DNA from 2 places in the Clostridium gelidum genome. Region 2 is predicted to be linked to the other one. Evidence: riboswitches for the same ligand, from Rfam matches in the RefSeq annotation. Region 2 holds a riboswitch; the other holds the start of a gene.

Region 1 (12,327 bases), 2.4 Mb from region 2:
GTCAGCCAATTCAGCCTGCTCTGAAGCACCTTCTGCTATATTAGTAATAGTACATGAAATTTCTTCAGCGCTTCTACCTATTTGATCAGAAGTTTTTGTTATTTCATTAGAAGAAGATGCTACTGCTTTACTTGCTTCTTTAGCCTCAGAAATCAAGTTTCTAACTTTAGAAATAAATTTATTGAACTTTTCAGTAAGCTCATCGAGCTCATCCTTTTTATATATTTTGCCACTTACCGTAAGATCTCCACTTTCTGCTTGCTCCAATAATGTTTTAAATTGTTCTATAAATCTTGTAATTCCTTTATATGTAAATATAATTAAGATAGTGAACAAAATAATTAAGATGATACCAATAACTGCAATGCAAATCAAATTCCTAGTGAAATTATTAGCGTCAATATCAGATTGCTTTATCATATTTTCAGTTCCTGATGTAGCTATAGCTTGTATTTGTTTTACCAACGCATCCATATCATCAGTAGGTTTTCTATCAATACCGTTTACTAATCCATCTACTATACGATAACTTTCTATATTGTTTTGATCATAGCTTTGGATTGCTTTGCCATATTTATTATAAAGATCTTTGTGAGCATTTAACAATGAATCAACTGAAGAAGTATCAATACCTAGTTTTGTCATATCTTCTTTGAGTTTTGATAACTGTGTTTGAACATTGTTATTTTCTTGTGAGAATTGAGAATAATATTTTTTAAAGGATTCAGTGTCACGACCTCTTAAAAGGGTATTTTTCCACTCTTGTACTTGTTTCTTGAAATCCACTTGGGCTTGTCTTGCTTCATCAACTAAATTTATATATTCAGCAGTTACTTGTAGCCTATCTTTATATTTTTCGTTAGAATTTCTAAATGTAATCCCTGAAAAGCTGATTATACTAAGTGTGAATACTATAACCAATGCTATCAGCAGATATAATCTTGTACCTATTCCTTTATTAGCTTTCATTTTAAATTGTCTCCTTTTAAAAATCTACAATGATTTATTTATTTATTAATCAATTATATATATACAGTGTAAACTTGTACAGACTACTGTCAAATATTTTGATATATTAACGAAATTTGAAGTGAAAAGGATATCTTTAATTATAAGAGAAAATATATTGATAATTACCAATACTTGAGATATAATTAAGACAATTATTTGAAAAGGAGGATAGATTATGGCTAATATAGTTGGTACAGTTAGAGTTACTTGTAAGAAGATTTTAGAATCTAGTAGTTCATACGCAAAAAATGGAATGTCAGCTTTTAACGGGAGAAGTGCGTCCATTTTTAGAATAAGTACTGATTATAGTATAAATCCATGATTCTACATCTTTTTTTGTTAGTTGAATTCAAAGTATATGAATTCAGGTTACTAATATGTTAAGATTTTTTAGGACTCAAGGTTTTGTGCTTTGAGTCCTTTTATTGTGTACTTATTTAAATTTTGGCATATTCAAAAAATAACTAGTCAGTATGCTTGTTATTTTTTGAATAGGTCTAATAAGTTTTTTGTCATAAGATTAAAACTTAAGGATATGCTCTCTTCCATAAGCCTTTTATTGTTGTATTTTTTTAATTTTAAATTAAAGAAGATTAGCAAGGGGCTTATTTTTGTTTGTAAAAATTACAAATACAAAATTATATGGAGGCAATAAAATATGAGTATCAATAATAAATTAAAACGAAATATATCAGTCAGTTACGTATATAATTTTCTATTACAATTAAATATCACTTCAGCAATATGGGTTTTATACCTAGCTTTTAGAGGTATGTCCTTAGTTGAAATAGGACTATTAGAATCGGTTTATCACATAACAGGGGTGCTTTTTGAATTACCTACAGGCGTTATTGCAGATGTGTATGGAAAAAAGTTTAGTGTAATTATAGGGAGAATTGTAAGTGTAATTTCTTGTATTCTTATGATAATATCAGATAGCTTTTTAGGCTTTGCAATTGCTTTTTGTTTAAGTGCTGCATCTATGAATTTAAATTCTGGAGCAGCTGAAGCATTAGTTTATGATAGCTTAAAAGAATTAGGAGAAGAGGAAAAGTATAAAAAAATATGGGGAAACCTAGCCTTCGTCATGTCTATTGCGCAAGGGTTAGCTGTTTTGCTAGGAGGAATATTAGCAGATATAAAATTTTTATATGCATATATACTCGGAACTATTCTACAAATAGGAGCTTTAATAGCAGCTTATAGTTTTAGTGAACCACCGATTCATAAAGAAAAAGCTAAAGATAAAGAAGAAGAAAAGCAACAAGGAAACTTAATAGTAAATCAATTAGTAACAAGTATAAAAGTACTTAAAGCAAGGAGAATGGTGCTGTATTTAATACTATTCTCTGCTTTGGTAGCAAGTGTCCAAACGACTGTGTATTTCTACAGCCAAAAGTATTTTTCGGATATGGGCTATTCAAAGACTGCAATTGCCATAATATGTACATTAAGTAGCCTTGTTGATGCAATAAGTTCAAAATATGCATATAGAATTGAAAAATTATTGAAATTGAAAGGAACATTAATAGGCATAGCCTTAGTAAATTTATTTTCACTTATGGGATTAGCGTTAATTAAGAATTTATCTATAGTATTCTTTCTTGTAATATCAATTTCAGGAGGAGTAGGATTTATAATATTCAGTGATTATATAAATAAAAGGATACCATCAGAGTATAGGGCAACAATATTGTCTTTTGACAGTTTATGTTTTAGTGCATTTATGATATTTGTATTTCCTTTGTTTGGACTACTTGCAGAAAAAATAGGCTTTTCAATAACCTTTGGAATTATAGCATTGTTATATGTTCCAGTAATGATGTTTATAATGTTAAAACTTAGAAAACATCAAAATAAAGAAAATGTTGGAGGAATTAAAAATGATAGAATTGGCTTTAAATAAATTACAAAAATATTATGGTGCAACTAAGGTTTTAGAGGATATTACTTTTGAGGTTCAAACAGGTGAAAAAGTTGGGATTGTAGGAAGTAATGGTTGTGGAAAAAGTACACTCTTAAAAATAATTATAGGTAGTGAAGGTTATGAAAGTGGTAATTTGTCCTTTAAAAAAGGAGCAACCTTAGGATATCTTGAACAGATGCCAATTTATCCAGATGACTTTAGGGTCATTGATGTATTAAATTTAGCCTTTGAAAATATTGATAATGTCTATAAGGAATTAGAACTATTAGAAAAGCAACTTTCAAATGCTGATGAAGCTAATATGGATAGGGTATTAAATAAGTATTCAAAGGTACAAGTCCTTTATGAGAGTTTAGGTGGTTATGAAAAAGAGGAGAAATTAAGTAAAGTTTGTAGTGGGCTTAAGATTAATGATGTTTTCAAGGGAAAATTATTCGCTGAGTTAAGTGGTGGAGAAAAGACCACAATAATTCTTGGGAAGATATTACTTCAAAATCCAGATATATTGTTATTAGATGAACCTTCTAATCATTTAGATTTAGAATCAATGGAATGGCTTGAAGCGTATCTTAAAGAGTACAAAGGGATAGTAATAATAGTATCTCATGATAGATATTTTTTAGACAATGTAGTTACAAAGATAGTAGAAATAGAGGATATGGTATCAAAAAGTTATTATGGAAACTATACAGCTTTTGTAGATGAGAAAGAAAGACAACTTAAACTTCAAATGGATGTCTTTTTAGATCAGCAGAAAAAAATTAAAGAGATGGAAAAGTCTATTGCTCAGCTTAGAGATTGGGGAATGAGAGGAGATAATGGCAAGTTTTTTAGAAGAGCAGCAAGTATGCAGAAACTTTTAGATAAGGTTAAGAGAATAGATAAACCTGTAGAAGAAAGGGAAAGTATTAATATAAATTCAGCTACTTCTAATAGGTCTGGAGATAATGTAGTTATAATTAAGGATTTATGTAAAAGTTATGGCCAAAAGATTCTTTTAAATAAAGCTGAATTATTAATAAGAAATAAAGAAAGTGTAGCTCTTCTCGGAGCAAATGGATGTGGGAAATCAACATTGATTAAAATTTTACTTGGACTTAGTGAGGCAGATAGTGGAACTGCAAATTTAGGTAGTTCTATAAAACTTGGATATTTGCCACAAAATATTGTTTTTGAAGATGAGAGCAAAACTATACTAGAATCTTTTAGGGAAGACATAGTAATAACCGATGGAAAGGCAAGAGAATACCTTGCAAGATATATGTTCTTTGGTGAACAGGTATTTAAAAAGGTTGGAACTCTTTCGGGTGGTGAAAGAAGCAGATTAAAGTTAGCTATGTTAATGTATAGTGAAGTGAACTTATTGATTCTAGACGAACCAACAAATCATTTAGATATTGATTCAAGAGAAGAATTAGAAGACTTCTTAAAGGAATTCAAAGGTACAATTATGTTTGTATCTCATGATAGATATTTTATAAATAATATAGCAAGCAGAGTTGTAGAATTAGCAGAAGGATCATTGACTTCTTATGGTGGTAATTATGAATATTATAAAGAAAAGTCAGTTCAGATAAAAAGTGCAACATTAATTATAGAAGCTGCAACTAAAGAAAAAATAGTAAAGACACAAAAAGAAAAAACATCTAAAACTACAAAAGGTAATAACAATGAGTTTAAGAAATCAAAATTAGAAAAACAAATAGAAGAATTTGAGGAACAGCTAAAGGTTATAGAACAGGAAATCAGTAAGTTTTCAACTGATTATGAAAAGCTAAATGCTTTATATAATGAAAAACTAGAAATACAAAATAATCTTGATATATTGATGGAGGAGTATTTTGAATTGTAAGTAAGATACATTATGTAAGCTTTGGACTTGTTATTTATTTTTAAGTGCCTAATGCTGTATTGTATAAGTTTTAATAATGATTTTGCAATATATATTAAAAATTCTAAAATTCTGAAATTCTAAAGAATTTTAAAACTTTAGAATTTCAGAATTTTAGAATTTGCTTGAAAAATGCGGGCTGAGCGGATATAAGTAAAAAAGTAGTTGCAATATATTTACTTTTCATAAATTCATGTGAAAAAAATAGTAAATTACTTGAATATTCCTGTGAGTTTATGAAAAATTGATTAAAAGAAATAAAACCAAAAAGGATCCTAAAACTAAAATATAAGTTTTTTTAGTTATTGTCCTATTGCCGTCATTATCTAATTGGCTTTGCATGCAAGGGAATAGCCAATTACTAAAAGATACTTTCACCATGTATTTATACATATTTTCATAAAGTAAAGTGAAAACTCCAAATAAGAAATATAATAATATGGATATACAATACACTATAAATAGCCAATATAAACTAGGTACATAATAAAAAGATTGAAGCCATTCAGTTAAAACTATTTTAGCTGGAAATATTAAAATTAAGCCAACAAATGATGAGAATATAATGCATATTATTTTTGAAGGAATTACTCTAATCATAGAGAAAGTAGCATATTGTAAAATTCCGAAATATGGTTCAAAATATTTTTTATATGTTTCAAAAAGTGTTGAATTTCCAATAGGAGGTCCACTAAAATAAGGAGGTTTGGGGTAAGCCTCGAAGTTATAATACTTTTTTAAAATTATTATATATGAATAAGTTATAAACATTGAGAATAACCATAAAAATGTCTTTATATAATTATATATTTTTTCGCATTTTAACTCCTGTTTTTCTCTTCTTTGATTTTCTAAAAACTTTTCAATTCTATTTTCATTACACACTATAGGCTGATTTTCTTTCTCATAATCAAAATTATCATTCATTATAACTTACTCCTTAACAATTATATTTTGATCTTTCATAAATAAAATTACTTAACTTCAATATATTTTACTTATTACCACAATTATACATTAATTTTATAAGTAAATCATATAGTTCTAAAAGCAAACCTAAAGCTTTTTCACCATGACCATATTAGAAAAGCTATTAAGTTTGCTATTTTATAACTTATTTGGGAAAATGGGATGAGGAAAAAATTTCAAAATATGAAAGATAAGGCATATGGGCTTGTTATTTTTTTAATTATGCCTAAATATCCATAAGCAAAACAATATGAGAGAAAATATTTTTATTTGCGTTATATAAAGTGTAAGAGCTTTTACAGAATATTAGATTGGAGAAATTTTATGAGGTGTACCGAAAAAAATTATATTAGTAGGCTAAAAAAAGGGAAAGAAGATGCATTAGAATTTGTAGTAGATAATTATTTGGGAATAGTTAAATCAGCTGTATATAAAGTACTTTCACCACTTGGAAGGGATGGGATTATTGATGAGTGCGTAAATGATGTATTTCTTTCAGTGTGGAATAACAGCAATAAATTTAATGGGGAAGAGCTGGATTTTAAGAAATGGATATATAAAGTGGCTAAATTTAAAGCTATTGATTATTACAGAAAAGAAATTAAGAATTCAGACGTTACCTTGGAAGATAAAGAGATAAGTACAAATAAATTAGTTGAAGAAGAAATTATTAATACAGAAGATAGAAATGAATTAATAGAATTAATAAACACCCTTGAACCTTTAGATAGAGATATATTTACTATGAAATTTTTCTTAGGAGTCAAGTCTGATGACATAGCTAAAAAATTTGCACTTAGTAGAGCAGCTATTGATAACAGGATTTACAGAGGAAAGAAAAAACTTAGTAAAGAAATAGCTAGAGTGAAATTGGAGGTAGTGTAATATGAAAGATATTTATGAATTGCTAAATGATGTAGATATAGATGAAAGTGAGATTGGGACAATGGATGTTTCGGAATTTGAAAAAGCAAATGTGAAAAAATCTTTAAAAAAATCAATAAAGAAGAATAATGGATGGAAGAAAAAAAGTTTGGTTGCAGCAGCTTTATGTTGTGTAGTAATTGGAAGTATAGGAGCAGTTGGAATAACAAATCCAGCTTATGCAGCAGAAATTCCCATAGTTGGAGATATATTTAGACTTTTAGATAATGGTAGAACTGGTTTGTATGATAAATACAAGGAAAATGCAAATGAAATTAATGTAACTAAAGAAAGTAATGGAACTGCAATTACTATAAAAGATGCAATATTTGATGGAAAAACAATATCTTATACCTATGAGATAAAAACAGATAGAGATTTAGGTGAAGATCCAATGACATGTGGAGGAGGGGATTTTAATATAAAAGGATATAGAGGAGGAATGACTGGTAGTTCTGAAACAAAAAAAGTAGCAGAGAATACTTATATTGGTCAAGAAAATAGAACAATAGATGAAGAAAAAGATGAAGTGTCCTGTAAATTAATTATAAGAGAAATAATGGATACAGAAGAAAATCATTCTGATGTGAAAATAAGCGGGAAGTGGGACTTTGATTTTAATCTAAAAGCTATATCGAGTGACAAACAAATCATAAATAAAGGAACTGAAAAGGATGGGGCTAAAGCTAATATTGATAGTATTACAAAAACCTCTATGTCATGTATAGTTAATTATTCACAGGTTGTAACTGATGAGTTGAAGAAAAAATGGTTCAATATGGATCTAGAAATAGAGATTAAAGATGACTTGGGTAATATTTATAAAGGAGAAGGTAATGGAGGTCATGGAAATGATAAAGATAATACAATGTATTGGAGTAAAACTTTTGGGAAATTAGATGAAAAGGCTACTAAGCTTATAGTAACTCCTAAAATGCACTTATCTAATACTGGAGGCGGAGTTTCTATGGATGAGAATGGAAACGAAACTGAAATTAAGCATACAGTAGATGCAGATCATCCTGAACATGGAGAAATTCTATTTGATGACATTGTGGTTGATTTAGAAAAATAATATATTGCAAATTATATAATAAAGTTATATAATAAAGAAAATATAATATATCTTCAGGGCAGGGCGTGAATCCCTACCGGCGGTATAGCCCGCGAGCTTTAACAAGCTGATTTGGTGTAACTCCAAAGCCGACAGTATAGTCTGGATGAAAGAAGGTAACTATTAGGAATTAAGATTTTCTTTATTCTTATTTATTGAAGTATGTGCCCTGATGTTTTTTTACATCAGGGCTTTTTTGATTACTTTATTAAAAATAAGAATATATTAAAAATGAAATACCTAATAAGCTACCCAAAGAAGATAACTTTTGGGAGGCAAAAAAATGAATAAAAACACAAACAAAATGGTTAAAATTTCTCTATTATCAGCTATAGCACTTATACTTATGTATTTTGATTTTCCAATACCATTTTTACCAGCATGGCTTAAGATTGACTTAAGTGATGTGCCAGCATTATTAGGTGCATTTGGATTTGGACCTTTAGCAGGAGTTCTTATAGAACTGATAAAAAATATACTAATAGTATTAGTAAAAGGAACACAAACAGGATTAGTTGGAGAAACAGCAAACTTTATAATTGGAGTTGCATTAATATTACCAGCATCATTTGTATATAGCAGAAATAAGAGTAAAAAAGGTGCAATATTAGGAATGGTTTTAGGTGCAGTTTGTATGGAAGTAGTAGCAATAATCGCAAATGTTTATTTCTTATTGCCAGCTTACGGAATGCAAATGTCATCAGCAGAATCAATGAAATATGTTATTATGGGATTGTTACCTTTTAATGGAATAAAGTCTATTTTAGTATCAGTATTAACATATGCACTATATAAAAGAGTATCAGTTTCAATTTTCAAAGCAGAACCAAATTTTGGCAGTCCAGAAAACAAAACAAAAACAATATAATATATATAAAATAAAGAGAAGGCTGTTTCGAAATGATTAAATTATTTTGAAACGGCCTTCTCTTTATTTTGGAAAAATTAAAAGATATATAAATATAAATTATTATAAATATAGATAACCACAGTGGAGCTCATACTTATGCCTACATCCGCCGAAATTGAATACATATTTATTCCGTAGGACTGTGAAAATTTCGCTGGAAGCATTCTAAATGGGAGGTTGCACCCATTATAGTTTTGTCCAAATGTAAAATTTGGACAAACTATAATGGAACAACTTCCCATTAAGAAGCTTCAGCAGCTTATTTTCAATGCCTACTTCATATTATGACCCTTGTGGTTACAAATATGTATCCAATTTCTCTGTTTGGATATTCTCCTAAGCATAGTAAATGTTGAATATAATACCAAGCATAAGTAAAATTTCAGCTGTGGGTATCTATATATGTTACAAAATGATTCTTCATTTAAAATTTAATAAATCCTGTGAGAATTTCATCCACAATTGGTCACAGACTATCTATAAAGGGCATTAATTGTTAATTGCAACATATATATTAAAATTTATAAAATAAAATTGAATATTAAGTATTGTTTTTAATCTTTATATAAATTATAGTGATTATATAAAGTTAAAGTTATAGTGATTATATAAAGTTGAAATTATAGAAAAGCTATAGCTAATTAATAATAACTATTGAATAATAATACTTGTTTTGGTATTATATTAATATAGATTAAAAGTGAAGGAGGTTTAATATGAGTTTTAAAATAAATGACACTGTAACTTGGGTTGGGAAAATTGATTGGGAATTAAAAAAGTTTCATGGAGATGAATATTCTACACATAAGGGTTCTTCATATAATTCATATTTAATTAAAGATGAAAAGACAGTACTTATGGATACTGTTTGGGGTCCATTTACTAATGAATTTATTACTAATTTAAAAAAAGAAGTAGATATACATAAAATTGATTATATAGTTATGAACCATTCAGAAGTTGATCATAGTGGTGCTTTAGTAGAGCTTATGAAAGAGATACCTAATACACCAATTTATTGTACTAAAGCTGGTGTTAGGATATTAAAAGGATACTATCATCAGGATTGGAACTTTGTAGAAGTAAAAACTGGAGATACATTAGATCTTGGAACGCATAAACTTACTTTTATAGAGGCTGCAATGCTTCATTGGCCAGATACTATGTTTACATATTTATCAGAAGAAAATATATTATTTAGTAATGATGGTTTTGGTCAACATTATGCTTCTGAATTTATGTATAATGATAAAGTAGATCAATCAGAATTATATCAAGAAGCACTAAAATATTATGCAAATATTTTAACTCCATTTAGTAAACAAGTTCTAAAGAAAATTGAAGAAATATTGAGTCTTAATCTGCAAATTGATATGATCTGCCCAAGTCATGGAATAATATGGAGAGATAATCCAATTCAAATAGTAAATAAATATTTACAATGGGCAAATGAATATGCTGAAAATCAAATTACAATAGTATACGATAGTATGTGGGATTCTACAAGAAGAATGGCAGAATGCATAGCAGAAGGAATAACAAGCAATAATAAAGATGTGACAGTAAAGATTGTGAATTCCGCTAAAAGTGATAAGAACGATACAATAGTAGAAATATTTAGATCAAAAACAGTTCTTATTGGGTCATCAACTATAAATAATGGTATTTTATCTTCAACAGCTTCAATAATAGAAATGATTAAAGGCTTTAAATTTAAAGGCAAAAAAGGAGCCGGTTTTGGTAGTTATGGATGGAGCGGAGAGTCTGTAAAAATAATTACAGAAGAATTAGAGAAATCTGGAATTAAGACAATTAATGCAGGAATAAAAGAATTATGGAATCCAGATGAAGATGCATTAAATAGATGCAGAGAATTTGGGAAAAGTATTGTAGAAGAGCTTTAATTATATCCATGTTGAAATGAATACTTATTTATGTAAAAATAATTAAATAAGTATTCACAATATATGTATATTAAATTAATAATATCATTAATTTAAAGGAGGATTTATATTATGGAAAAATACATTTGTACAGTATGTGGTTATATTTATGATGAAGAAGCAGGTGATCCAGATAACGGTGTTGCAGCCGGAACTAAATTTGAAGATGTACCTGAAGAATGGGTTTGTCCATTATGTGGAGTTCCAAAATCAGATTTTGAAAAAGAGTAATAGTAAAAAGTGTTTTTAGAATAAAATTAAGTATAAAGGGGCTGTTGCAAAATGATTTTTTAAATCATTATAAGCAATAGCTTCTTTTTATTGTTACATTGGAAATTATATTTACAAAATTTATAAATTATTATTTGAATAACTTAATTATTCACCATCGCATAGTAATTTTTATTTCTATAGTGGCTGTTTAAAAAAAATGTTGTTAATATGTTTAAAAAGTGATTAATTAAGCTGGTATTATTTCTTATTTGTCTTTTGAGAAAAATTTATATGTACAAAAGAAATAGGATTAAAGAGCAATTAAAACTAGGGGTTACTAAAGAACTAAAACTAGCCCATATTAAGTAAATAAAAAGAGCTAAAAATATTACTATTAGTAACAACATTTTTTTAGAACACTCAGCATGGAATTTAATTAGCATATACTAAGCCATTTAACATATTAGATTTCTATTCTGCAACAGCCCTTTTATATATAAGGCACAATTAAAAAAATAATAAATAAGATATTATTATTATATATTGTTTGTTATTTTTCTGTATTATTTAATAACATAATCTATTGCCTTTCAATTAATAATTATATAAACTATAAGTTAGTTAATTAATAGAAGGAGAATAACAATATGTTTACAGAAGAAAGATTAGATGAGATATTAAATATATTAAATTCAGAAGGCAAAGTTAAGGTTAAAGATTTAAGCCAAAAATTTAATGTAACAGAAGACTGTATTAGAAAAGATTTAAAGCAATTAGAGCATAATGGAAGTTTAAAAAGAACATATGGAGGAGCAATTCAAGTCAGGCAATCATCTCAACTATATGATATATCAGAAAGAGAAAAAATAGATATTTCAACAAAATCAATCATCTCAAAAAAAGCTTTAGAATTAATAGAAGATAGAGAAACTATATTCTTAGATATATCAACAATAAATATTTTAATAGCAAAAGCTCTTTTAGCAAGTAAAAAAAGAGTAATAGTTGTAACAAATATGTTAGAAATAGCAAATATTTTATCTTCATCAAATGATAATATTACAGTCGTAGTTGTTTCTGGAGTTTTAAATAAGCCACTGAATGGATTTGTTGGAGCTACAGCTAATGATTTTATTAAAAAGTATAGATTTGATAAATCCTTTATAGGTAGTTGTGGAGTTGATGCTTTTGATAAAAGTATAACTACTTTTGAGATTGAAGATGGAATTACAAAAGCAACAATAATACAATCTAGCAAGAAAACATTTTTAGTAATGGAAAATAAAAAATTTAATGTGGATGGTAATTACAAATTTGCAGCAATTGACGATATCAATGCAATAATAACAGATGAAAAACCAACTGAACAAATTATGGAGATATTGATAAGTAATGAAATTGAGTTAATATAAAAAATAGTTGATA
Region 2 (12,327 bases):
ATGAAAATGGATTATTTGTTCTCGGTGATAGTAAAAATAGCACTTGGAAATATAATTTTGAAGCTTCTGAAATATCTATGTACAATGCTCCTAAGTGGTTATTAGCTGGATTAATAATAAATTTTTTAATTGCTATATTATTAGCATTTTTATTTGGAATTCGTTTTTTTCTTTCTCTTCGTATAATTATAAAAGGAGTAGAAGATATGGCTGAAAAAAAGCCGATTTTGCTTAATATTAAAGGGGCTTTTAAAGATTTAGCAAACAACATAAATATCACATCTACAGAATTATTAAGACAGCAAAAATTAATAGAAAAAAGAGATACCGCAAGAAACAATTGGATTACCTCAGTATCCCATGATATCCGTACTCCACTTTCTATGATTATGGGCTATTCTAGTTCCTTAGAAAATAATAAAAATTTTTCTGAAGAAGAAAGAAAACAATTTAGCATTATAAGATTGCAAAGCGAAAAAATAAAGCAGCTAGTCAATGATTTAAATTTAACAGTAAAGCTTGAATATGAAATGCAGCCTTTAAACATTCAGCCTTTTTATATTGCAGAACTTGTTCGAAAGATAGTCGTAGATCATTTAAATAATTTACGTGATGATAAATACACTCTACAACTTTCAGTTTCTGATGAGGTTCAAAGTTATATGATAAATGGTGATATGCGATTATTTGAACGTGCTCTTAATAATATTATAGGAAATAGCATGAAACATAATGAAAATGGTTGTGATATTTCCATTGAAATGAAAAAGAAAAAAGAATACTGCATAATTGAAATTAAAGATAATGGAACAGGCTTTAAAGATGATGTTTTAGAAAATCTAAACTCTTCTAATGAAATGCCTACTGGTACTTCACATGGTCTTGGACTTTTTATTGTAAAGCAAATTATTGCAGTACATGGTGGTACAATTCATTTTGAAAACTCAGAAAATGGTAGTAGCATAATATTGTATGTTAACAACTGATATTATAAAAAATGTGATTATACAAACTTAATGTATAATCACATTTCCAAAATTCATATAAATAATTATCTTTATATAACTCTAAATATTTACTTTATTTTATTGTATTAAGTAAGTTAGCCATTTCAATAGCTGAAACTGCACATTCATATCCTTTATTTCCTGCCTTAGTTCCTGCTCTTTCTATTGCTTGCTCTATAGTATTTGTTGTAAGTACACCAAATATTACTGGCTTTTCACTTTCAAGAGAAACATTTGCAATTCCCTTTGAAACTTCTGAACAAACTAAATCATAATGCAGCGTAGATCCTTTTATTACTGCACCCAAACATATTACTCCATCATATTTAGAACTCTTAGCCATTTTTTTAGCTATCAATGGAATTTCAAATGCACCTGGCACCCATGCAATATCAATATCTTCTTCTTTTACTCCATGTCTTTTTAATCCATCTAATGCACCATCTAAAAGCTTACCACCAATAAATTCATTAAATCTTCCTATTACTATTCCAAACTTTAATCCTTCTGATATCAAATTTCCTTCAAATATATTCATTACTTTTTCCTCCATTATTTTAATTATTTTTTGTATAAATTTTATTATATAATTACTAATTTATTAATGATTAAACTTATCACTTCTAAATTTGTATTAACAGGCCAAAATTAAATTGTATATGTTAGTTTTATATATTTAATAAATGATTCATTCTTTCTTTTTTAGTTTTTAAGTAAAATTCATCATTTTTGTTTAAAGGCATTTGTATTGAAACTCTTTCAGCTACTTCAATATTATATTTTTCAAGACCTTGTATTTTTGCTGGATTATTTGTAATTAAATTAATTCTATTTATTCCCAAAATTTTAAGCATATCTGCACTTACTTTATAATCTCTCATATCATCTTTAAATCCTAAAGCTAAATTTGCATCAACTGTATCTAATCCCGTATCTTGAAGTGCATATGCTTTTAATTTATTTAAGAGACCTATTCCACGACCTTCTTGCCTCATATATAAAAGTACTCCACGATCTTCTTTTTCTATCATTTCCATAGCTTTTGCATATTGCTCACCGCAATCACATTTTCTAGAACCTAAAGCATCTCCAGTTAAACATTCAGAATGAACTCTTACTAGTACTGGTTCACAGGTTGTAATATCTCCTTTTATTAATGCCAAATGACACTTTTCACTGTCTTTTTCTTTAAATCCACAAACCTTAAAATCTCCAAATTTTGTTGGTAATTTAGCTTCTGCTTCCTTAGATACACTTAAATCATATTTTTTTCTATATTCTATTAACATCTCTACAGATAAAATTTTCAAATCATGTACTTCAGAAAATTCAATTAAATCCTCTCTTCTTGCCATGTGCCCATCATCTTTAACTATTTCACATATAGCAGCTGCACCTTTAAAACCTGCAAGTTTTGCTAAATCCACTGAAGCTTCAGTATGACCAACTCTTTCTAATACACCATTTTTTTTAGCTATTAAAGGAAATACATGTCCTGGTCTTCTAAAATCAAGTTTATCTGTTGAAGTTACAAGCTTATTTATTGTATAAGCTCTTTCAAATGCTGATATACCTGTTGTTGTATCTATATGATCAACAGCTACAGTAAATGCAGTTTCATGATTATCTGTATTTTTTTCAACCATTGGATTTAATCCGAGTCTTATTGCAATTTCCTCTTCTATTGGTGCACATACAAGTCCTCTTGCATACTTAATCATAAAATTAATATTTTCGCCAGTTGCTAGTTCTGCTGGAATTACTAAATCTCCTTCATTTTCTCTCCCCTCATCATCTACAATTATTACCATTTTTCCTTCTTTAATATCTTTTATTGCTTCTTCTACACTACAAAAATTCATAATCCTATCTCCCTACATTAATAATTTATTTTTACATAATACTAATTCAATTCAATATCATAAACATTCCTTAGAACTCTCAGTTAACAAATTGTACTGCTAAATTTGTTATTTTCTTTTCCTATATACCTTAATCTAAAATCCATTCTTCATTAAAAAATCCATTGTAATATTACTAGTTTCTTTAATTTCTTGCTCTTCATTTTTTATATTAATAAATTTTTCTAAATACTTACCTACTAAATCACATTCTAAGTTTACTTTAGAATTAATTTGTTTATCTATAAGAATCGTATTTTCAAGAGTATGCGGTATAACTGAAACCTTAAATACTTCCTCGGAAACTGTAGCAACTGTTAAGCTTATTCCATCTATTCCAATAGAGCCCTTATATATGATGTACTTTAAAACCTCTTTAGGTGCAGAAATTGTAAACCAAGTTCCATCTCTTTCTTCTTTTATTGAAACTATGGTGCCAACTCCATCTATATGTCCGCTAACAATATGTCCACCAAGTCTATCACTAAGTCTTAATGCTCTTTCAAGGTTTAACTTATCACCAACTTTTAAACTACCTAAGTTACTTTTTGCTAAAGTTTCTCCCATTACCTCTGCTTTAAATGAATCTGAACTTTTCTCTCTAATCGTTAGACAAACTCCATTTGTAGCTATACTGTCTCCTATTTTAGCGTCTTCCAAAACTCTGCTACATTTGATTTCCATAACTCCAAAACCATTTCCTATACTAAGTTCTTTAAGGGTTCCAACTTCTTCAATAATTCCAGTAAACATTTTGCCTCCTTATTTTTTTATACTTTGATGCACTTTTTGTTAAAGTTGCTTTTTAAGTTATAATTACTTTATTAACTATGCCTTATATATCCTTCAACTACTAAATCTTCACCAATTTTTCTATAACTCAAATTCTTTAAATTAACTGCATCATCTAATTTAGAAAAACCCATTCCAGCTATACAGCTTTTACTATTTTCTCCACCTAATATTTTAGGAGCTATATAAAAAATTGCTTTATCTACTATATCTTCTTCCAGTGCAGAAAAATTTAATGTTCCTCCACCTTCAATAAGTATAGAATCTACACCTTCTTGCCCTAGGCTTTTTACAAGTTCTTTTAAATTTACTCTATCATTCTTTTTTGAAACTTCTATAACCTTAACTCCTAAGTCTCTTAAAGATTGTTTCTTCTCTTCACTTGAGCTTAATGTAGTTGCAACAATAGTGAGTTTATCATTATTTTTAACTAATTTTGAATCTAGTGGAATCCTAAGATTAGTATCTAAAACAATTCTTATTAATCTCTTTTCATTATTAACTCTGCATGTAAGAAATGGATCATCAGCAATAACTGTGTTAACACCTACCATAATTGAACTCAATCTATTCCTTAAATTTTGTGCATCTTCTCTAGATTCTTTAGAAGTAATCCATTTAGATTCTCCACTATAGGTTGCTATTTTTCCATCTAATGATATAGCACTTTTTAAAACTACAAATGGAATTTTTGATGTAATATATTTTATAAATATCTCATTTAACTTTTTGCATTCTTCTTCTTTAACCCCAACCTCAACTTCAATTCCATGTTCTTTTAATTTTTCAATACTTTTTCCGGAAACTAGTTCATTTGGGTCTAACATTCCTATTACAACTCTTTTGAATTTCTTTTCAATTATTAAATCTACACATGGAGGTGTTTTTCCATAATGGGCACAAGGTTCCAATGTAACATAAATAGTACTACCTTCTACTGGTTCCACTGCATTTTTCACAGCATTTCTTTCCGCATGAGCTTCACCATAACATTCATGGTATCCTTCTCCTATTATTTGACCATTTTTTACTATAACAGCACCTACTAATGGATTAGGATTTACTTTCCCAATTCCCATCGCAGCTAATTCCAGGGCTTTTTCCATATATTTTTCATCCAAGAATTATCATCTCCCTTTCTATACATTTTGCCCATTATAAATTTCTAAATTCAAAAAACTCTAAAGATTTAAAATCTTCAGAGTTTTTATTATAAATGGCAATTATTAATTTTATTTACAATTAAAATTTCAAAGTAATTTGCATGACTTTTGATTCTTTTTTAAAAATACATAAAGTTATGAGTGCTTTATATATATAATAATATATGTTTCAATATATTATCTTACTAAAATCAAAAAGCCCTGAATTTTTCAAAAAAATTCAGGGCACAAATACAAACTAATAAGAATACTTAAAATTTTAATTTTAAATATAATTTATATTAATTATCATCTTCTAACATCCAGACTATAACTGTAGGCTCCGGAATTATACCGGATCTGCTTTTTAAAGCTCGCGGGCTATACCGCCAGTAGGGAATCTCACCCAACCCCGAAGACACTTTATTCAATTTACTATTGTATGGTATCACATGATTATATTTATGTAAAGTATTAGTTAAAAGTTATCATATCAAAATCTTTTTTCTTTTCCTTAACCCATTGAATCATCTTAGGGTCATTCCAGACCTCTAATCCCAAACTAGCATATCTTATAGCTTCTTCTTCACTTCCAAATTTAATCAAATGTGGCACAGAACTTGGAATTGTTTTTTGCTTTACTATATATGGTATTACAAATGAGTTTCTCTTATATGCTCGTCTTAATGCATTTTCTGCTGCCTTAATTTCATTAGTTTTATATAAAAATGCAACTCTACTATAATTTATAGCTGCTGAATTATCTTTTTCATATTTTTCTAATAAATCTTTTAACTCTGGATATCTTTGTTCAGTTAATAGCCAATTTGCGAGTAAACTTCTAATCATTAAGTTATCTTGCTCATTATATTTTAAAATTTCAAGAGCATTTTCTATTGCTGCTTCTTTTTCTCCATTTTCCCACAAATGAACAGCTAAACTGTATTTAGCACCAAAAAGAGGTTCAGCTATTTTTAGTTCAAATATTTGCGGCTCTGCAGTTTCTAAATTATCTATTCTTAATAGATTTTGTGCTGCCTTAACTGCTTTTTCTAAAAGAGCTTTCTTCTCAAGATTATTTAAACTAGAATTCTTTGATAAAATAATATATGCATCTGCACAATCTTCATATATTTTTAGTGCCTCTTTTGCATACTTTGCTTTATTGTTATAATTCTTTTGCTTCCATGCATAATCTAAGATTCTTTCTGCTGCTACAAAATTCTTATGAACAGCAAATTTAAAAGGTTCTTCTTGTTGTTTTTCAATCTTTTCACTTGATTTTGATATATCATCCAATGTGACTGTAACTTCTTGTTTCTCTTCTAATCTATTGTTTATTGAATTTTTTATGTTTTTATCATTATCAAGTATCCATTGTTTATTTTCTTTTGATAAATCTAATAATTTTTGTACTTCTTTTGATTTAGTTGAGCCTGTACTACCACTAACACCAAATGCCTTATATAAATCAGTAGCCTTAATATATGGCTCTTCTTTCGAATCAAATAAATTATTTATAGTTCCTATAGCATGCACTATTCCGGCTGCCCATGAAAGACTTTTTCCCTTTTTTAATTGTTCTTCATTGTTTAAAAATAATGTTTCTGCAGCTCCAATACAAATATTCTTGTATTCATCACTAAGATATTCACTTGAAAAACTTTTTATCTTATCAATTATTTCCTCATATTTGTTAGCTATTACGTTAGATAATTCTTGCATTCTTTTTATAGCTCCTTTATAAAAGTCTTTAATAAATTTGATTTTATCCTATAACAAGTACTATTTACAAGTATATTCATCAAATTTATATTTCTATATCTAAATTATTCATATTTAAATATAAAAAATATCATATATTGTTTTATGAATTCAATCACGATATATTATAGCACATTATTTACAAATATATCTACTTATTAATTTTTATGATTTTATTTGTTTTTCATCACATTTATATTTTATCCACATTGAAATTAAAATTATATACTATATACTTATTTTGATATATATTTATAATTTTCTTCATAAAGATATTAATATAATAATTTTTAATAGGAAATATATATGTTATCAAAAAGTTTATATAATCTATGTGCTTTGCTTTCAACTCCTTACGATAATCTTAATTCAAGTTCTAATAATATTTATGATTTAGATAACTCTTTACTGCAAGAAATATATTTAAAGAAATTATTTGATTTTGAATGGAGTAAAAAACTGAATTCTATATTTAAAAATTTTCAGTTTGACTACAACTATAATATAATAGATCAAAACTTCAAATTTATCAAACTAAAGCTTAATTTTAAAGCCTCTTTCATTATACAGAATTATCCAAACAATATCCCCTCTGCTTGCCTTCATGAATATATTGTTATTTTAGAACATTTACAGGGTAAATATCAAATACAATTCTTACTAGAAAAAGAAGAAAAGCCCGCTTTGTATTACTATGTATTAGAAACAGATTTATCAAATATAGATAATTCTATTTTTTATAAAAGCAGAATTTCAGAAGAAAATAACATTTCTTTAATTGATTCATTATATGAAACCTTTATGACTTCTAATTTCTTTTCTAATAGCAATCATGCCGAAAGAAAAGTTTCTAATTTTAATATAGAAGAAGCTTGTAATTATGCTGAAAGATTCGCATTAAATTATAATCCTAACTACAAATCTTTTGCAGGCATTGGTGGAGATTGTACCAACTTTATGTCTCAAATTCTTCATGCTGGTGGCTTTAAACAAACTCCAACTTGGAAACCTTATACTCATGTTTGGATTAGAGTCCAAGAGTTTTACGCATACCTAACAACACATAAATTAGGCACTAATCTTCCTGATGATAAATCGTTAGATAAAGGTTGCTTAATTCAATTTTATACTCCTGCTATAGGTAGATTTTTTCATAATGGCTTTATTACTTACAAACTTCAAAATAATGATTGTCTTTATTGCTGTCATAGTTATGATAAGCTAAATTATCCACTTAGCCAGATTTATCCACATAGATATCCTAAAATTAGAGCATTAACATTTAACTAAAATAAAAAGATACCTTAGTCTTATTTTAGCCAAGGTATCTTCATATAAATATCTAAAATCTTATTATAATATTTAAGTTAAACAGTTATTTCACTCTTAATTTTTAATGCATCCTTATTATCATTGATAATTGGATTTACATATTCGTCAATGAATTCTGTAACTTGGCTTGGTGATCTACCAACAAACTTAGTAGGATCAATAACACCTAAGATTTCTTCCTTAGTAAGGCCAAATGATTCATCATTTATGATTCTATCTATTAAATCATTATCTAGGCCTTCACCCTTTACTCTTTGAGCTGCTGCCATTGAGTGAACTCTAATACTTTCATGTAACTCTTGTCTATCTTTACCTCTTTTTACAGCTTCCATCATTATATTTTCAGTAGCCATAAATGGTAATTCATTTAATACATGCGCTGCTATTACTTTCTCATATACTACCATGTTTTCAGAAATATTTATGTACAGATTTAATACTCCATCTAATGCTAAAAACCCTTCAGCAACAGATAATCTCTTATTAGCTGAATCATCTAAAGTTCTTTCAAACCATTGAGTTCCTGCAGTAATTGCTGGATTTAATGCATCTACTATTACATATCTTGCCAATGCACTTATTCTTTCACTTCTCATAGGATTTCTCTTATATGCCATAGCTGATGATCCAATTTGATTTTTTTCAAATGGTTCTTCCATTTCCTTCATATTTTGAAGTAATCTTAAATCATTACTGAATTTGTAAGCACTTTGAGCAATTTCTGATAAAGTATTTAAAACTATTGAATCAAGCTTTCTTGGATAAGTTTGACCTGTAACTCCAAAGCTTTTATCAAATCCCATTTTTTCTGCTACTATTTTATCTAACGTTTTAACTTTGCTTTCATCTCCATCAAAAAGTTCCATAAAACTAGCTTGAGTGCCAGTAGTACCTTTAACACCTAGAAGTTTTAATTTTGATATTACGAAATCTATATTTTCAATATCCATTACTAAGTCTTGCATCCATAATGTAGCTCTTTTACCTACTGTAGTTAATTGAGCTGGTTGAAAATGTGTAAAGCCTAGTGTTGGCATATCTTTATACTCAATAGCAAAATTTTTCAAATGATTTAAAACAGTAACTATTTTATTTTTCACTAAAATTAAAGCATCTCTCATTATTATAACATCTGTATTATCTCCAACATAACAAGATGTAGCACCTAGATGAATAATACCTTTAGCAGATGGGCATTGAAGACCATATGCATATACATGGCTCATTACATCATGTCTAACTTCTTTTTCTCGTTTTGCTGCTTCTTCATAATTTATATCGGTTATATGTTCTTTAAGTTCTTTTATTTGTTCATCTGTTATATTTAATCCTAATTCTTTCTCACCTTCTGCAAGAGCTACCCATAATTTTCTCCAAGTTGTAAATTTCATATCATCTGAAAAAATGAAACTCATTTCTTTAGATGCATATCTTGAATTTAAAGGTGTGCTGTATAAATTTCTCATTAAAAAACCTCCACACGAATATATTTTAAACTTTTTGTTACAATATTCGTATTATATCATATTTCCCTCGTTTTTGCCTATTAAAATTTTTATTTTGTAACAATTTGCACTACTTTTTCTATTTAAACAAATCAAAAAAAATAACAAACCGCACGCTTGTCTATTTTGTTTCATTTGTTTAAATTATGTATAACTTAAATTTTAACTTTAAGTTATTATCTTCGTTAAGATTCATATAAATATAATAAGAGTTTTATAAAAGATTGGAGTGAAATATCATGTGTAAACTAAATATATTTGATAAACTTTCTTTTTTGTTAGTTTTTATAGGATCTGTAAATTGGGGAATAATAGGATTATTCGATTTAAATTTAGTCACCGTAATTTCTTTAAACAGCTCATTAATAGAAAGAATAATTTACATCCTTATATTATTTGCAGCTGTAGATTTAGTTATTGTATTATTCAGATGCAATTTAATTATTGATGATAATTAAACATTTACTAAGTCTATATTGAAAAGTTGATATGCTAATCCTATTCTAATAGTTAAAATCTCAATTCAGCATATATTATCAAAAAGAAAAAGGTTCCATATTAAAAATATGGAACCTTGATTTGTATATTAGTCTTCTAATGTTTGAACTAATTTTACAATTTCTTCAACTGCTAAAGCTTCGTCATCTCCTGAAGCTACAACTTTGATTACAGCATCTTTAGTTACTGCTAAAGATAACACTCCAATTAAGCTTTTTACATTTGCTTTCTTTCCGTTATATTCTATACTAACGTCAGATTTAAATGATGAAGCTTTCTTAACTAATAATGTTGCTGGTCTAGCGTGAAGACCAGATGAATTTTTTACTGAAACTTCTTTTGATATCATATATACACCTCTTTACAAAATATTAATAATATTAATAATTATAGCATTTATCTATTATAGTATAATCGTTTTTTTAAATAATATCAACTTAAAATTTACTACTTCTTCATTAATTTGAAAATAAATTTACTTATCTAGGTTGTACTATTAATTTTATAGCTGTTCTTTCTTCTCCATCTATTATTATATCTGTAAATGCAGGTATACACACTATGTCTTTTCCACTTGGAGCAATAAATCCTCTTGCTATAGCAATAGCCTTAACGGCTTGGTTTATAGCACCTGCTCCAACGGCTTGCATTTCTGCAATGTTATTTTCTTTTATTATAGCTGCAAGTGCACCTGCTACAGAATTCGGATTTGATTTTGTTGATACTTTTAATACATCCATTTTTGTTATTCCTCCTAGAGTTTATTATACAAATCGTTTTCATTTAATATAATTCTATAACTTTCTTAAAATTCCTTTTTTATAATTCATAAAATTTAAATTTATTTTATGAATCACTATTACTACCATCTTTACTCTATAATAATTTTAACATTATATTTCATGTATTTAAAAAGGAAGTATATTTTATCATATAAATAAAATATACTTCCTTTTTTACTTAGCAAAATCTACTGATCTAGTTTCCCTTATCACATTAATTTTAATTTGTCCCGGATATTCAAGTTCTTCCTCGACACTCTTAGCTAAATTATGTGCTAATTCAATTGTCCCAGCATCATCAATTTTATCTGGTTTAACAATAATTCTAATCTCTCTACCAGCTTGAATGGCATATGACTTCTCTACACCTTCATGTGAATTTGCAATTTCCTCTAACTTTTCCAATCTCTTAATATATGCTTCTAATGTCTCTCTTCTAGCCCCTGGTCTAGCTGCTGATATTGCATCCGCTGCTTGAACTAGTACGGCTTCTAAAGATTGCATTTCTACATCTGAATGATGCGCTGCTATTGCATTAATTACTAATGGTGATTCATGATACTTTTTAGCTAGATCTCCACCAATTAAAGCATGAGGCCCCTCTTGTTCTTGATCGACAGCTTTCCCAATATCATGTAGCAATCCTGCTCTTTTAGCTAGAGTAACATCTAAACCTAGCTCTGAAGCCATTAAACCAGCTAAGTATGAAACCTCTATGGAATGTTTTAACACATTTTGACCATAACTTGTTCTATACTTTAATCTACCAAGAAGTCTTATGATTTCTGGATGTAGTCCATGTACACTAGTTTCAAGGGCCGCTTGTTCCCCTTCTTCTTTTATATTGTTCTCTACGTCCTTAGTTGCTTTTTCAACCATCTCTTCGATTCTTGCTGGATGTATTCTTCCATCCACTATTAACTTTTCTAGTGCCATTCTTGCAACTTCTCTTCTAATCGGATCGAAGCTAGAAAGAATAACTGCTTCTGGAGTATCATCTATAATTAAGTCTACCCCTGTTAAAGTTTCTAATGTTCTAATGTTTCTTCCTTCTCTGCCTATTATTCTACCCTTCATCTCATCATTCGGTAGTGCAACAACGTGTACAGTTGTTTCAGACACATGATCAGCAGCACATCTTTGGATCGCAGTTGTGATTATTTCCCTTGATCTCTTGTCTGCTTCTTCCTTTGCCTTACTTTCAATATCTTTTATCATTAAAGCAGCATCATGTGTAATCTCTTTTCTAATTTCATCTAAAAGGATTTCACGAGCTTCTTCACCAGAAAGGGCTGATACTCTTTCAAGCTCTGCTCTTCTTTCCTCATAAAGTTTCTGTACCTTTGCTTCTACTTGATCTACTTCAAGCATTCTTTCATTGATTGTTTCGTCTTTCTTTTCAAGAAGTTCACTTTTCTTATCAAGTGATTCTTCCTTTTGGATTACTCTTCTTTCAAGCCTTTGAATCTCACTTCTTCTTTCACGAGATTCCTTATCAAAATCATTTCTTAATTTATGAAGTTCTTCTTTTGCCTCAAGGATTGATTCCTTTTTAGCTGTTTCTGCATCCTTTTTAGCTCTAAGTAAAACTTCTTCTGCTTCTT

The links. A riboswitch is a leader RNA that binds a small molecule or an ion and turns the genes downstream of it on or off. The one in region 2 is predicted to bind FMN.
Region 1: linked by a shared signal. The riboswitch ahead of psyc5s11_RS03800 (ECF transporter S component) and the one ahead of ribD (bifunctional diaminohydroxyphosphoribosylaminopyrimidine deaminase/5-amino-6-(5-phosphoribosylamino)uracil reductase RibD) in region 2 are both predicted to bind FMN.

Annotation. Positions count from the first base shown of each region.
Region 1 is NZ_AP024849.1:785,449-797,775, forward strand. It holds gene psyc5s11_RS03765 (methyl-accepting chemotaxis protein) at 1-969, opposite strand, end outside; gene psyc5s11_RS03770 (hypothetical protein) at 1,187-1,333, shown strand; gene psyc5s11_RS03775 (MFS transporter) at 1,670-2,917, shown strand; gene abc-f (ribosomal protection-like ABC-F family protein) at 2,895-4,790, shown strand; gene psyc5s11_RS03785 (hypothetical protein) at 5,064-5,756, opposite strand; gene psyc5s11_RS03790 (sigma-70 family RNA polymerase sigma factor) at 6,123-6,683, shown strand; gene psyc5s11_RS03795 (DUF4179 domain-containing protein) at 6,685-7,797, shown strand; FMN riboswitch at 7,843-7,958, shown strand; gene psyc5s11_RS03800 (ECF transporter S component) at 8,120-8,704, shown strand; gene psyc5s11_RS03805 (anaerobic nitric oxide reductase flavorubredoxin) at 9,463-10,650, shown strand; gene rd (rubredoxin) at 10,762-10,920, shown strand; gene psyc5s11_RS03815 (DeoR/GlpR family DNA-binding transcription regulator) at 11,550-12,314, shown strand.
Region 2 is NZ_AP024849.1:4,435,899-4,448,225, forward strand. It holds gene psyc5s11_RS20345 (sensor histidine kinase) at 1-986, shown strand, start outside; gene ribH (6,7-dimethyl-8-ribityllumazine synthase) at 1,081-1,545, opposite strand; gene psyc5s11_RS20355 (bifunctional 3,4-dihydroxy-2-butanone-4-phosphate synthase/GTP cyclohydrolase II) at 1,676-2,869, opposite strand; gene psyc5s11_RS20360 (riboflavin synthase) at 3,005-3,661, opposite strand; gene ribD (bifunctional diaminohydroxyphosphoribosylaminopyrimidine deaminase/5-amino-6-(5-phosphoribosylamino)uracil reductase RibD) at 3,733-4,821, opposite strand; FMN riboswitch at 5,150-5,266, opposite strand; gene psyc5s11_RS20370 (DUF6398 domain-containing protein) at 5,317-6,567, opposite strand; gene psyc5s11_RS20375 (amidase domain-containing protein) at 6,913-7,896, shown strand; gene purB (adenylosuccinate lyase) at 7,974-9,404, opposite strand; gene psyc5s11_RS20385 (DUF378 domain-containing protein) at 9,683-9,901, shown strand; gene psyc5s11_RS20390 (HPr family phosphocarrier protein) at 10,030-10,290, opposite strand; gene psyc5s11_RS20395 (stage V sporulation protein S) at 10,421-10,681, opposite strand; gene rny (ribonuclease Y) at 10,898-12,327, opposite strand, start outside.